3 regions of the Streptomyces sp. NPDC059355 genome follow, and region 3 is predicted to be linked to each of the others. Evidence: riboswitches for the same ligand, from Rfam matches in the RefSeq annotation. Region 3 holds a riboswitch; each other region holds the start of a gene.
The links. Region 3 has a riboswitch for cyclic di-AMP ahead of ACFXGI_RS10115 (peptidoglycan DD-metalloendopeptidase family protein). Riboswitches for the same ligand answer to the same signal wherever they lie in the genome.

Region 1 (3,261 bases), on a different contig from region 3:
ACGTTGGAGTCTGCGTGCGACCCGCCGTTGAGGATGTTCATCATCGGAACGGGCAGCAGGTGCGCGTTCGGGCCGCCGAGGTAGCGGAAGAGCGGGAGGTCCGAGGCCTCGGACGCGGCGTGCGCGACGGCCAGGGAGACGCCGAGGATGGCGTTGGCGCCGAGGGAGCCCTTGTTCTCGGTGGCGTCCAGGTCGATCATGGCCTGGTCGATCAGGCGCTGCTCGGTGGCGTCGTAGCCGACGAGCTCCGGGCCGAGCTGCTCGATGACGGCGAGGACGGCCTTCTCGACACCCTTGCCCATGTAACGGTTGGGGTCACCGTCGCGGAGCTCAACGGCCTCGAAGGCACCGGTGGAGGCGCCGGACGGAACTGCAGCACGGCCGGTGCTGCCATCGTCGAGGCCCACCTCGACCTCGACCGTGGGGTTGCCTCGGGAGTCCAGGATTTCCCGGGCTACGACGACGTCGATGGACGGCACGAGCATCTCCTTCTGGGATGTGACGCTGGGTGTGCGGTGGCATGTCGGGCCGTGGGATGGCCCCGCCGCCTAGAGCCTAACCGGCTCCGGGCACTGGGCCGGCCGACCGCCCGCCCCCTGGGACGAAAAAGGGCCCGAATACCCGTCTTCCGGTACATAGGGATCTCGACCACCGGCACAAACGCCGCCGCCCGGCGCGTGAGGGGAAGACGCGCCGGGCGGTCGGGCTGCCGCGGCGCCGCTCGGGCGGCCGCGGTTGTCACTGCAGGATTCAGCTGAGCTTCAGCTTCTGACCCGGGAAGATCAGGTCGGCGTCCGAGACGATGTCCTTGTTGAGCTCGAAGAGCTTCTCCCAGCCACCCTTGACGCCGTTGGCCTCGGCGATGGTGCCCAGGGTGTCGCCGGGCTTGACCTCGTACGAGCCGTTGCCGGTCTTCACGGCCGGGGCGGCCTCGGCGCGCTCGGAGCGGGTGACCGGCGCGGGGGTCTCGCGCTTGGTCTCCTTCTTCGGCTCGGTCTTCTTCGGCTGGGTCTTCTTGGTCTCGGTCTTCGTCTCCGTCTTCTTCGGGGTGTCGGTCGTACCACCGCCGGTGTAAGAGGAGTTGGAGAGGCCGACGCCGCAGGACGGCCACGCGCCCTTGCCCTGGCCCTTGAGGACCTTCTCGGCGATGGCTATCTGCTGCGACTTGGAGGCCTGGTTGGCCTGCGCGGCGTACGCCTTGCCGCCGTACGCGGCCCACGTCGAGGACGAGAACTGCAGGCCGCCGTAGTAGCCGTTGCCCGTGTTGATGGACCAGTTGCCGCCGGACTCGCACTGCGCGACGCGGTCCCACTCGCCCGCGGTGGCGGCGGAGGCCGAGCCGGCCGCCATCAGGGGGGCGGCGACGACGACACCGGTGACACCGGCGAGCGTGACGATGCGAACGGCCTTGGAGGCGCGGCGGTGCTTGCCCTTGCCGGAATTCAGCATGGAGTTCTCCTCACCGACGCCTACGAGGTGAGCTGTCGGGTTCGGGCTGATGAGTGCCCGGCCGTGCGACGTGGCGCACGACTTAACCCCTAGCCGTTTCCTTGCCGTCTCTCAACGGCCGGTCCCGGCACCTACCTTGGTTCCCCCGCTCCTGCCTTCGGCGCTTGACGCGACGACTGTTCCCTCCGTCCGCCGGCAGGATTCGGCGATGCGGTCGAAGGAGCCCGCGGTGGCGGGCGACTCAGAAGGTAGACAGGTCTCTCCCCGATGTTCAACGAGGAACACCGGGGAGAAACGGCCCCTACTTGCGCCCTCCTTACGTGCATTTGCGCAGGTGAGGGCGGGGTTTGCAGAAGGCTCCAGGCGGGACACGCCAGTTGACCGGAAGAGACACATGTCTCACTTGCAGATAACGGACATTCAGCCCTTTCCGGGTGTCCGAAGTGCCGCTGTTTTTAACTTAGATCCAGATTTTGACCAGGCGTGATCAGATTGGCGTCCTTGCCGATGACCTGCTCGTTGGCCTGGTAGAGCGCGTTCCAGCCGCCCTTGACCCCCTTGGCGGAGGCGATGGTCGCCAGACTGTCGCCCGCCTGGACCGTGTACGAGGGATCCGACGCCGCGCGAGAGGTGACGGGCGCCTCAAGAGCGGCCGTACCGCGGTGCTTACCGGTGCCGGAGGGGTCCGGGATGCCCGCCGGGTCGGTGGTGGCACCCGGGGTGCCCGGGGCCGCGGGGGCGGTGGGAGCGGTCGGGTCCGTCGGGGTGCCGGGCGCGGTCGGGTTCCCCGGGGCCGTCGGGTCGGCGGGCGCGGTCGGGGTGCCCGGGGTCGTCGGGTCGCCGGGGGTGCCCGGGAGCACCGGGGCGGTCGGCGAGGTGGACGGCACGTCCGGGTCGGGCATGACGGGCAGTCCGCTGCTGGGCGCGAGCGGCGCCGGCGGAAGCGTGAAGACCGGGGCCGGAGCCGGGGTGGGGGCGCCGAAGTCGTGCGCCTTCGCGCCGGAACCGCCGGCCGGGACCGAGTCGTCGGGGCGCGAGGCGCTCGGAGCGATCGGGGCGAGCGTGCCGGGCAGGCCCGGGTCCACGGTCGCCGCGGGGCCCTGCTGGGTCAGTCCGGCCGACTCCGAGCAGTGCCCGAACGCCTGGGCGCCCCGGGTGCCCAGCACGCGCTCGGCGACGGCGATCTGCTGCGAACGGCTGGCGAGGTCGGGGCGCTCGGCGAACTCCAGGCCGCCCGAGGCCTTCCACTCCTCCTGCGTGAACGAAAGTCCGCCGTAGGACCCGCTGCCGGAGTTGGCGCTCCAGGAGCCGCCGCTCTCGCACTCGGCGACCTTGTCCCACGTGGAGGTCTCGGCTGCGCTCGCGCCGGTGGCGGCGAGCAGCGGCAGGGCCAACGCGGAACCGGTGACTCCGGCGGTGACGACTATCGCGGGTACCTGGCGGGGGCGTCTGTGGCGGCCGTTCCCGGAACGCATGAGCTGCACCTTTCGCATAACGACTGGGTAACGGCAGAACCTAGCCTTCTTAGCACGCGAGTAACAACTCTTGACGGGGGCTGACTTGCGGTCAGCTGACGTTCAGGGGTTTCGGGCTGTGAACTTCACGGGAAGGGTGCGCAGGCCACGCATGATCAGACCCCCGCGCCAGCGAAGCTCGTTGGGCGGAACAGCGAGTTCCAGATCCGGCAGACGCGTCAGCAAAGTCGCAAGCGCCGTCTGTCCCTCAAGTCGTGCGAGCGGAGCACCCAGGCAGTAGTGGATTCCGTGCCCGTATCCGAGGTGCTGGTTGTCGGTACGGGAGAGGTCGAGGGTG
Region 2 (3,261 bases), on a different contig from region 3:
GGAGGTGCAGGCCGTGGCCGCGGCCCGACTGCGCCCCGACAACCGCGCGGTGCTGGTGTACGAGCCGCTCCCGGCGGAAGCCGGGGAAGCGGACGAGGCCGACGTGAACGACGAGAACGAAGGGGCGGAGCAGTGAGCGACACCGCAGCCGTCACGATGACCTTCCACCCGCAGCCCCAGGCCGGCGAGGCCCGGCCGTGGGCCTTCCCGGCCCCCGAGCGCGGCTCGCTGCCCAACGGCCTGACCGTGCTGCGCTGCCACCGCCCCGGGCAGCAGGTCGTCGCCGTCGAGGTGAACCTCGCCGCCCCGCTGGACGCCGAGCCCCAGGGCCTGGACGGCGTGGCGACCATCATGGCCCGCGCGCTGTCCGAGGGAACCGACAAGCACTCCGCCGAGGAGTTCGCGGCCGAGCTGGAGCGCTGCGGCGCCACGCTCGACGCGCACGCCGACCACCCGGGCCTGCGGGTCTCGCTGGAGGTCCCGGCCTCCCGCCTGCACAAGGCGCTCGGCCTGGTGGCCGAGGCGCTGCGCGCGCCCGCCTTCGCCGACGGCGAGGTCGACCGGCTGGTGCGCAACCGGCTCGACGAGATCCCGCACGAGCTGGCCAACCCGCAGCGCCGGGCCGCCAAGGAGCTCTCCCGGCAGCTCTTCCCGCCGACCCTGCGGATGTCCCGGCCGCGCCAGGGCACCGAGGAGACGGTCGCCCGGATCGACTCCGCGGCCGTACGCGCCTTCTACGAGGCCCACGTACGGCCCGCCACCGCCACCGCGGTGGTCGTCGGCGACCTGACCGGCATCGACCTGGACGCCGTCCTGGGGGACACCCTGGGCGCCTGGACCGGCAACTTCGCCGAGCCGCTCCCGGTCCCGCCGGTCACCGCCGACGACACCGGCCGCGTGGTCATCGTGGACCGGCCCGGCGCGGTCCAGACGCAGCTGCTCATCGGCCGGATCGGGCCGGACCGGCACGACCGGGTCTGGGCGGCGCAGGTGCTCGGCACGTACTGCCTGGGCGGCACCCTCACCTCGCGCCTGGACAAGGTGCTGCGCGAGGAGAAGGGCTACACGTACGGCGTGCGCGCCTTCGGCCAGGTGCTGCGCTCCACGGCCGACGGCAAGGGCGCCTCGATGCTCGCCATCAGCGGCTCGGTGGACACCCCCAACACCGGCCCGGCGCTCGACGACCTCTTGAAGGTGCTCCGCACCCTCGCGGAGGGCGGCCTGACCGACGCCGAACGGGACGTGGCGGTGCAGAACTTGGTGGGCGTGGCCCCGCTGAAGTTCGAGACGGCCGCGGCCGTCGCCGGCACGCTCGCCGACCAGGTCGAGCAGGAGCTCCCGGACGACTACCAGTCGCAGTTGTACGCGCAGCTGGCCCAGACGGGAACGGTGGAGGCGACTTCGGCGGTCCTGGCCGCCTTCCCGGTGGACCGCCTGGTCACGGTCCTGGTGGGGGACGCGGCACAGATCGAGGAGCCGGTTCGGGCGCTCGGTCTCGGTGAGGTCTCCGTCGTCACCAACTGACGGACATTTCAAGGGGCTCCGGCGGCTTGTCCGCCGGGGCCCCTTTTGTCTGTTTCGTGGAGAGGTTGCTCGTATGGGGTGTGGCGTATGCAACAAAAACGCGTGTGTGTTTGGCGATTGACTGATGATCCGCCTAGCGTCGGCCGTGCTGTCCGTCAGTTGTACCCGCCGCATCCGCGGCACCGGGCAGCGATCGCCGAGTCCCCGTCAGGCGCGAGCCTGGGGAGCCGGGGACCCACATGTGTCCCTGGGGTGAATCGGACCGCCTCGTCAGAGGGGGCCCGTAGGAGACCTTCCTGCTCCGAACCCGTCAGCTAACCCGGTAGGCGAGAAGGAAGGAAAGGATCAGCCCCTTCATGGCGTTTGGCAGTCGTGCCGCCGGTAAGCACCGTGGTTCCAGTCGTCTGAGCCGCAAGACCGCCGGTTACGCCGGCATAGCCGCCCTCGCCACCACCGGTGTCGTCGGCTCCCTCGCAGGCCCGGCGTTCGCCGCGTCGGACAAGGCCCCCTCCATGGAGGACACCGGCCTGAACGCCGTCGTGACGGCCGAGGACCTTCCGGGGCAGATCGAGGCCCAGGCCGATGCCCAGGAGCACGCGGCCGAGGCCGCGGCCCTCAAGGCGAAGGCGGAGGCCGACGCGAAGGCGCGCGCCGCCGAGGCCCGGCAGAAGGCCGAGGAGAAGGCGAAGGCCGAGCGCGAGGCCGCCGAGCGTGCCGCACGCGAGGAGGAGCGCAAGCGCCTCAACACCTTCGTCGCCCCCGTCGACGAGTCCTACATCAGCACCCAGTGGCACGCGGGCGGCGGCATGTGGTCCTCCGGCAGCCACACCGGCATCGACTTCCACGCGGCCTCGGGCACCACGGTGCACGCGGTCGGCCTCGGCACCGTGGTCGAGGCGGGCTGGGGCGGCGCGTACGGCAACAACGTCGTCATCAAGCACGCCGACGGCACGTACACGCAGTACGGCCACATGTCCTCGCTGAGCGTCTCCGTCGGCGACCAGGTCGCCGCCGGCCAGCAGATCGGCCTGTCGGGCTCCACCGGCAACTCCAGCGGCCCGCACCTGCACTTCGAGGCCCGTACCGGTGCCCAGTACGGCTCGGACATCGACCCGGTCGCGTACCTGCGCCAGCACGGCGTCAACGTCTGACCCGCAGCACTCCACCGAAGGCCCCGGCTCCCCGAGCCGGGGCCTTCGTGTTGGCCGTAAACCTCCGCTATTCACGCCCGCACTCGGAATTTATCGCGTAGTGCAATAGAGTCCCCGTACGATCGGGATACGGTCGCGGCAATGGCGTCGGCAGTCGGAAATAGGCGGAGGTCCGGACTTGCGTATTCCTGCGCACGCGGTATGCACGGCAATCCGCGAAGACATCGTCTCAGGGGTCTTCGAACCGGGTGCCCGGCTGACCGAGGAACTGCTGGCCCGCCGGTACGGCGTCTCCCGCGTCCCCGTCCGCGAGGCGCTGCGGACCCTGGAGTCCGAGGGCTTCGTCACCACCCGCCGGCACGCGGGCGCCTGCGTCGCCGAGCCCACCGAGCAGGAGGCGGCCGACCTCCTGGAGCTGCGGCTGCTGCTGGAGCCGCTGGCGGCGGCCCGCGCGGCCCGGCGGCGTACCGAGGGCCACCTCAAGGTGCTGCGCGGGCTGGTCAGGCTGGGCCAGGAGCGGGCCAGACGGGGCCAGGGGGAGGATCTGCGGTCCCTGGGCGGCTGGTTCCACGAGACCCTCGCACAG
Region 3 (3,261 bases):
CTGGTCGGGATCGGCCGGCACCTCCAGCCCCAGTACCTGGGCGGCGCGCAGCGCGACCCGGGTGTGCCCCTCCGGTGAGAGGTGCAGCCGGTCGTCGTCCCATGCCCGCCGGTCCTGTACGGACTTCAGCGACCACAGGTCGAGCACCGGGCAGTCGTACCGGTCGGCGATGGCGCGCACGTGCGCGCTGTACGTCGCCACCTTGCCCCGCAGGTGCTTGAGGACCGGAACGCCGCGGGTGTCGAAGCCCGTGGTGATCATGACCCGGCCGACCGCTCCGGTGAGGTCGGCGACCGCCGCCTCGAACCGCTCCGCCACGTCGTCCGGGTCGCTGCCGGGCCGGATGATGTCGTTCCCGCCCGCGCAGAAGCTCACCAGGTCGGGTGCGAGCTCCTTGGCCCGCGGGACCTGCTCGGCCACGATCTGGTCGAGGAGGCGCCCCCGCACGGCCAGGTTCGCGTACCGGAATTCGTTTTCCTCGCGCTGATCGGCCAGGAGTACGGCCAGTCGGTCCGCCCAGCCGAGAAAGGTCTCCCCGGGTCCCGGGTCCCCCACACCCTCGGTGAAGCTGTCCCCGATCGCCGCGTACGAGCCGATGGTCTTGAGTGTCGTCGTCGCTGCCACGAGAACACATCCTTCACCCCGGTGCGTGACCTACGCCACCGTAGGCAGGGGTTGACGGACCGTGATCTATACCACCCGGTCGGTACGGAATAACAGCGCGTGAGGCCGGGACCCCCCTCGGGTCCCGGCCTCACGTGTCCGACTGCCTCTCCGACGGCGGGAGCCGTCAGATGCTCACACCCTTCGAGCGGAGGTAGGCCAGCGGGTCGATGTCCGAGCCGTAGGACGGCCCGGTGCGGATCTCGAAGTGCAGGTGCGGGCCGGTCGAGTTGCCGGTGGAGCCGGAGAGGCCGATGGTCTGGCCGCCGGTGACGCTCTGGCCGACCGAGACGGAGAGCTGGGACAGGTGGCCGTACTGGGAGTACTTGCCGTCCGCGTGCCGGATGACGACCTCGTTGCCGTACGCACCGCCCCAGCCCGCGGAGACCACGGTGCCCGCGCCGACGGCACGGACGGTGGTGCCGGAGCTCGCGATGAAGTCGACACCGGTGTGGTAACCGCTGGACCACATGGCGCCGGGGGTCTTGTACGGGGTGGAGATGCCGCCACCGCCGACGGGGGCGACGAAGCCGGCGGCGCTCACCGCGGCGGCGGACTTGACGGCGGTGCTCTTCTTGGCGGGAGCGGCGGCGGGGGCAGGGGCCGGCGCGGCGTCCGCGGAGCCCTTCGCCTTCGAGGCCGGGTCCGCAGCCGAGGCCGCGGCCGAGGACTTCTTCGCCGGGGCCGGGGCCGCCTTCCGCGCGGGAGCCTCGCCCTTCGCGGCGAGGGTCAGCTTCAGCCCGGGGTGGATCAGCGAGGGGTCGGCGCCGACGGCCTCGCGGTTGTCGGCGTACAGCTGCTGCCAGCCGCCCGAGAGGTGGCGGTCCTGGGCGATCTTGGAGAGGTAGTCCCCCGGCACGACCGTGTAGACGGCCGAAGTGGCGGGAGAGCCCTGCGCGACAGCGGCGGGCGCGGCCTGCGGCGCCGCCGGAAGCTGCGGCGCCTGCACGGGTGCGGCGGCGGGCGCGGCGGCCGGGGCTCCGGCCGCCTGGGCGCCGGCGGCACCCAGCAGCGGCAGCGCGAGGGCCGCACCGCCGGTGCCCGCGACGGCGAAGCCGCGCGCCACGGAACGGGACTTGGGACGTCGGTGCTTACCCTTTGCAGGCATGGCGAATTCCTCTCCGTCGCCTGCGAGGTGAGCTGTCGGGTTCGGACTGGAGATGTCCGGCCGTCCGTGAACAGAACATGAACGGCTTCACCCCGAGCTGTTCCGATGCGAATGATCGGGAACAGCGGCCTACCTGGTTCCCCCGCTCCTGCCGCGCGCGTGAATAGTCGGGTGCGGTTTCCGGACGGCGGCAGGATTCGGCGGTCCATCCGGATCGATCGCGAAGGTAATCGAGTTGAGCCACACCGAACAAGCCACGAATTTCCTGACGGATTCACAGAACCGGGAATCCACCGGAATTCCGGTCACCCTCCGTCCATTCCCCGGCACCAACAACCCCTCCGGCCGGGCCATTCGACTTTGACGATCAGGCACTCACGGTCACCGTATGATCTGGCTCACGGGGCCGTGCCCGATCTCGCCTCCGGTTATGGCAAGTTGGCCCCAAGTAGTGTAATTCGGACACGCCACGACGATGCGGAGGAGTTCCCGTGACCCAGCAGATACCCCGGCCCCCGCGGACGGAGCCCGTACCGGAGCCCGAGCTCTCGGAAGTGCGCAACTTCCGTGACGTGGGCGGCCTCCCAACCACCGACGGGCGGAGGGTCAAGCCGGGAAAACTGTTCCGTAGCGGACATCTGGCACATGCCACCGAAACCGATGCAGAATTCCTCGCGTCGCTCGGTCTGCACACCATCTTCGACTTCCGCAACAACGCCGACCACGCTTTGGAGGGGCCCGACGTCGAGCTCCCCGGCGTACGGAACGTCAACATCCCGCTGTCGGATCCGGCCGACGGCAAGGAATTCTGGAAGATGGTCCGCGACGGCGACGTCGAGCAGCTCCGCGGGCTCCTCGGCGACGGAAAGGCCGCCGACCGGATGGCCAACTCGTACCGCACGATGATCGAGAAGCGCACCGCCGAGCACGGCCGGGTCCTGCACGCCCTCGCCGAGGACAGCGTTCCGGCGCTCATGCACTGCGCGGCAGGCAAGGACCGGGCCGGCCTGTCGATCGCCGTCACCCTGCTCGCGCTGGGCGTCGGGCGGGAGGCGATCGTGGTGGACTACCTGGAGTCCAACGCCCCGCACCGCCGCTACCGCGTGCGCCGCGGCAGCGATGCGCCCGAGGCCCGCTCCCCCGAGGTGATGGAACTGCTCTCGCCGCTGTTCGACGCCCGCGCCGAGTACCTGACGGCCGCCTTCGACGCCATCGACGGACACTGGGGCGGGGTCGACCGGTACCTCGCCGAGGGCCTCGGACTCACGGCCGAGACCCTCGGCCGGCTGCGGGACCGGCTGCTCGACTGAGCCGGCCCCCGCGATGAGGAGCAGGCCGTCAGCCGCCGCCGACGGCCTGCTTCACCAGTGTCCTGCCGAAGTCCCACATCAGGGCGCCCCCGCCGTGCGCCTCGTCCATGACCTCGCGGAAGGCCGAGACGAACCGGTCGACGTCCCCCTCGTCCACGATCAGCGGCGGGATGAGCTTGA

Region 1: linked by a shared signal. The riboswitch ahead of ACFXGI_RS29265 (transglycosylase family protein) and the one ahead of ACFXGI_RS10115 (peptidoglycan DD-metalloendopeptidase family protein) in region 3 are both predicted to bind cyclic di-AMP.
Region 2: linked by a shared signal. The riboswitch ahead of ACFXGI_RS25120 (M23 family metallopeptidase) and the one ahead of ACFXGI_RS10115 (peptidoglycan DD-metalloendopeptidase family protein) in region 3 are both predicted to bind cyclic di-AMP.

The regions. Positions count from the first base shown of each region.
Region 1 is NZ_JBHYXN010000038.1:60,377-63,637, forward strand. Features, by position in the region: gene eno (phosphopyruvate hydratase) at 1-485, opposite strand, end outside; gene ACFXGI_RS29265 (transglycosylase family protein) at 751-1,449, opposite strand; cyclic di-AMP (ydaO/yuaA leader) riboswitch at 1,452-1,622, opposite strand; gene ACFXGI_RS29270 (transglycosylase family protein) at 1,905-2,924, opposite strand; gene ACFXGI_RS29275 (cytochrome P450) at 3,027-3,261, opposite strand, start outside.
Region 2 is NZ_JBHYXN010000028.1:70,449-73,709, reverse strand. Features, by position in the region: gene ACFXGI_RS25130 (M16 family metallopeptidase) at 1-136, shown strand, start outside; gene ACFXGI_RS25125 (M16 family metallopeptidase) at 157-1,524, shown strand; cyclic di-AMP (ydaO/yuaA leader) riboswitch at 1,709-1,868, shown strand; gene ACFXGI_RS25120 (M23 family metallopeptidase) at 1,881-2,675, shown strand; gene ACFXGI_RS25115 (GntR family transcriptional regulator) at 2,854-3,261, shown strand, end outside.
Region 3 is NZ_JBHYXN010000008.1:18,604-21,864, forward strand. Features, by position in the region: gene ACFXGI_RS10110 (SGNH/GDSL hydrolase family protein) at 1-624, opposite strand, end outside; gene ACFXGI_RS10115 (peptidoglycan DD-metalloendopeptidase family protein) at 791-1,771, opposite strand; cyclic di-AMP (ydaO/yuaA leader) riboswitch at 1,776-1,984, opposite strand; gene ACFXGI_RS10120 (tyrosine-protein phosphatase) at 2,263-3,081, shown strand; gene ACFXGI_RS10125 (aspartate aminotransferase family protein) at 3,110-3,261, opposite strand, start outside.